DNA from 2 places in the Actinoplanes sp. NPDC051494 genome. Region 1 is predicted to be linked to the other one. Evidence: riboswitches for the same ligand, from Rfam matches in the RefSeq annotation. Region 1 holds a riboswitch; the other holds the start of a gene.

Region 1 (2,197 bases):
CGTTCGGCCAGCGACGGTCCGTGACCGGCGAACACGACCTCGGGGGCGCCGTCGGCCGCCACCCCGCCACCGGGTTCGAGCACGATCGCGCGGTCGACCAGCGGGAGCGCCTCGGCGACCCGGTGCTCGACGATGATCAGCGTGGTGTCGCGGTCGAGGACCCGGGTGATCGCGTCGCGGACCAGCTCGGCGCCCTCGGGGTCGAGGTTGGCGGTCGGTTCGTCGAGCAGCAGCAGCCCGGGGCGCAGCGCCAGGACCCCGGCCAGGGCGAGACGTTGCTGCTCACCGCCGGAGAGGGCGTCGGTCGGGCGGGTTATCGGGTACGGGAACCCGACCCGATCCAGCGCGTCGCTCACCCGGGGCCAGATGTCGGCGGCGGGCACGCCCCGGTTCTCGAGCCCGAACGCCACGTCGTCCCCGCTGCGCGCCATCACGAGCTGGGTCTGCGGGTCCTGGAAGAGGATGCCGGGCGTCATCCCGTCGACGGTGACCGTGCCCTCCTGCTCACCGGAGTCCTGCGGGAGCAGCCCGGCGACCGCGGCGAGCAGGGTGCTCTTGCCGGCGCCCGAGGGCCCGAGCAGGAGCACCCGTTCACCGTGCTGGATGCGCAGGTCGACACCGCGGACCGCCCAGGCCCGGCGCCCGGCGTGGCGCCACCCGAATCCCCGCAGCACGACCTCGGGCATGGCTAGACCAGCTCGCGCCGGCCGGCGGCGAACCGGTCGAGCACCCCGGTGGGGGCCAGCGCCCGGGTCAGCGCCCAGCTGCCGGCGCCGGCGACGACCGTGCTGCTGACGATCGTGAGCAGGGCGTACGGGATCCGGTAGTCCCACAGCGCGTACTTCGCGTTCCAGGCGAAGAAGTCGAACAGAGCCGCGCTGAGCCCGGTCAGAGCACCGGCGAGCAGGGCGGCCGGCAGCTTCCACGAGCGGTAGGCGAGCAGCACGAACGCGAGCTCGGCGCCGAGGCCCTGGACCAGGCCCTGCGGGATGACCACGGCGCCCCACTGCGCGCCGAGCAGCGCCGAGACGATCGCCGCCACGGTCTCGGTGTACAGCGACGCGCCCGGCTTGCGGATGATCAGACCGGCGAGCACGGCCGGGATGAGCCACACGCCGTACAGCAGGGTCTGGGCCGGTGGGAAGAAGCTGAAGGCCCCGCCGGTCGCGCCCCAGACGATGTTCCACGCCCAGAAGATGACGCCGAAGGCGACGGCGATGACGGAGGCGATCACGATGTCGATCGTGCGCCATCGGTACTCGGTACCGCGGTATTTCATGGTGCCTCCCAAGGGAATTGGGAGGAGACGCACGCCGATGACCGGGTTGTCCCCGGGCACGGCGCAGCTGGAGAAGACCGAGCTCCCTGCGCTGGCATTACCCAGATCAGGTTCTAGGGTCTGCGGTGTCACCCGCACTCTCAGCGCTGCGCGCTCCCCTGCCGGATTGCATGTGTTTCGATGACGCTAACACCATGCGGCGGTGCGGAACAGCGTGGAGGCTCACATGGAGATCAAGGCCCGCGGTTTTACCTTCGACGTCTTCGCGGGTGGTCCTGAGGACGGTGCGCCGGTGTTGCTGCTGCACGGGTTCCCGCAGGACCACCGGGAGTTCGACCTGATCCTGCCGCGGCTGCACGCGGCGGGGTTGCGGACGTTCTCGTACGACCAGCGCGGTTACGCCCCGGGGGCCCGGCCGGCCGCGGTCGCGGACTACGGGCTGCCGGAGCCGACGGCCGACGCGGTGGCCGTGCTGGACGCGCTCGGGATCGAGAAGGCGCACGTCATCGGCCATGACTGGGGTTCGCAGGTGGCGTGGTTGCTGGCCGCCGGGCACCCGGACCGGGTCAGTACGCTCACCGCGATCTCGGTGCCGCATCCGCGCGGGCTCGGCGTGGCGCTGCGCAACCAGCCGTCGCAGCGGGCCCGGTTCGCGTACATGAAGGTGTTCCAGTCGGCGGTGGCCGAGCGGTTGCTGCTGGCCGGCAACGGATCGGTGTTGCGGCGGCTGATGCGCCCGATCGGCGCACGGGCCGCGATGTACGCCACCGCGATGGCCGAGCCGGGCCGGTTGACCGGGGCCCTGAACTGGTATCGCGCGTTGTCCGGCCGGCACCTGAAGGGAGTCGGCAAGATCACCGTGCCCACCACGTACGTCTGGGGTGACGGTGACCCGACCGTCGGCCGGCCCGCCGCACT
Region 2 (2,197 bases), on a different contig from region 1:
CCCCTTCGACCTCGAGATCTGGTACGGCGACCGGGTCGCGGTTCTCGGCGCCAATGGCACCGGCAAATCGCATTTCCTGCGGTTGCTGGCGGCCGGCGGAAGCGCACCGGATGTCGACAACAAGCCGGTCGACGGAGCGCCATTGGCACACGTCGCGCACCACGGTGTGGCGCGGCTCGGGGCCCGGGTCCGGCCGGGCCATTTCTCGCAGACCCACGACCGGCCCGAGCTGCAGGAACGCACTCTCGCCGAGATTCTGTGGCGCGGTGACGACCACCGGTCCGGAATGGACCGCGCGGGTGCCATGAAAGCACTCAACCGATACGAGCTGGCGGCCCAGGGCGATCAGCGTTTCGGCACCCTTTCCGGCGGTCAGCAGGCCCGGTTCCTGGTGCTGTTGCTGGAGCTTTCCGGTGCGACCGTGCTGTTGCTCGACGAACCGACGGACAACCTCGACCTCGCTTCCGCCGAGGCATTGGAAGAGGGTCTGAAAGCGTATGAGGGCACGGTCATCGCGGTGACCCATGACCGCTGGTTCACCCGGGGTTTCGATCGTTTCGTGCTGTTCCAGGGCGACGGCGAGGTCGTCGAGACCCCCGAGCCCGTCTGGGACGTGCGCTAGACGGATGTGACACGCCGGGGTTATGGTCCGTCACGGAACCAACCCCACGGGAGTCCGGTGCACCGGGCTGAGAGGGAGGCTGTCGCGGCCTCCGACCGTCGAACCTGATCCGGATCATGCCGGCGCAGGGAGGAGCGTGTTGTGGTTTTTCCGTGCCTTCATGTCATCACCGATGCTCGTGCGGGACACCGGCCGGTCGAGGTCGTCACGGCCGCGATCGCCGCGGCGGTGCGGCTGGGTGAGCCGCATCGGCTGGCGGTCCAGGTGCGCGTCGAGGACGGCGTCACCGACCGTTCGGCGTACGAGCTGACCGTCGCGATCCTCGCCCGGTGCCGCCCCGCCGGGGTGTTGTGCCTGGTCAACGACCGCCTGCACGTGGCGCTCGCGGCGGGGGCGGACGGTGGTCACGTCGGCGCCGACGATCTGCCCGTGGCGGCGGCGCGGCGGGTGCTGGGTGCCGGGGCGGTGGTGGGTGCGACGTGCCGGGAGGTGGCGTCCGCAGTGGACGCGGTCGCGGCCGGTGCCACGTACCTCGGGGTCGGCCCGGCTTTTCTGACCGTGACGAAGTCCGGCCTGCCGGCGCCGATCGGACCGGGGCGGATCGGCGACGTCGCGCGGTCGGTGCCCGGCACCCCGGTGCTCGGGATCGGTGGCGTGACCCTCGGCAATGCGGCCGACCTGATCCGGGCCGGTGCCACCGGGGTCGCGGTCGTGGGTGCCGTGGCGAACGCGGCCGACCCCGGCGACGCGACCGAGCGCCTGCTGAAGGTCCTGTCATGACCGCCCTCACCGTGGTCGGTGGGGGGATCATCGGGCTGAGCATCGCGTGGCGGTGCGTGCGGCGAGGGCTGCGGGTGACCGTCTATGACGACGGCGGCGACAACGGTGCGTGGTTCGCGGCGGCGGGGATGCTGGCTCCGGCGGGGGAGACCTCGTTCGGGCAGGAGGCCCTGACCGGGTTGCTGACCGAGTCGGCGCGGCGGTGGCCCGGGTTCGCCGCCGAGCTGGGCGACGACATCGGATACGACCGGTCCGGGGCCCTGGACGTCGCTCTCACCAGCGATGATCTGGCCGAGGCGCGGCGGATGTGGGCATACTCCGAACGGCCCGAGCCGTTGACCGCGAGCGAGCTGCGGGAGCGGGAGCCGGCGCTGTCGCCACGGGTCCGCGGTGGTGCGTTCCGGCCCGGTGATCATCAGGTTGATCCTCGCCGGACAGTCGCGGCGCTGCGTGCGGCCCTGGGCGACGCCGTCGTGGCGAAACGCGTGAGCACGATCCCGGACGGCCCGACGGTGATCGCGGCCGGCACCGGCACCGCCGCGCTGACCGGGTTGCCGGTGCGCCCGGTCAAAGGGCTGGTGCTGCGGCTGCGGGGCGAGCCGGGACTGCTGCGCCACGTGATCAACGGGTACGTCGACGGGCGGCACGTCTACGTGGTGCCCCGGGCGGACGGCGAGGTCGTCGTCGGCGCCACGCAGGAGGAACGCGCCGACACCACGGTGGCCGCCGGGGCCGTGCTCGAGCTCCTGCGCTCCGCCACCGACCTGGTGCCGGAGCTCGCCGAACTGGAACTCA

What was found. A riboswitch is a leader RNA that binds a small molecule or an ion and turns the genes downstream of it on or off. The one in region 1 is predicted to bind thiamine pyrophosphate.
Region 2: another riboswitch for thiamine pyrophosphate. It lies ahead of ACIA6A_RS26350 (thiamine phosphate synthase); the one in region 1 lies ahead of ACIA6A_RS12785 (ECF transporter S component).

The regions. Positions count from the first base shown of each region.
Region 1 is NZ_JBITDZ010000003.1:66,665-68,861, forward strand. It holds gene ACIA6A_RS12780 (ABC transporter ATP-binding protein) at 1-686, opposite strand, end outside; gene ACIA6A_RS12785 (ECF transporter S component) at 689-1,279, opposite strand; TPP riboswitch at 1,345-1,449, opposite strand; gene ACIA6A_RS12790 (alpha/beta fold hydrolase) at 1,506-2,197, shown strand, end outside.
Region 2 is NZ_JBITDZ010000008.1:200,446-202,642, reverse strand. It holds gene ACIA6A_RS26355 (ATP-binding cassette domain-containing protein) at 1-622, shown strand, start outside; TPP riboswitch at 659-770, shown strand; gene ACIA6A_RS26350 (thiamine phosphate synthase) at 764-1,402, shown strand; gene thiO (glycine oxidase ThiO) at 1,399-2,197, shown strand, end outside.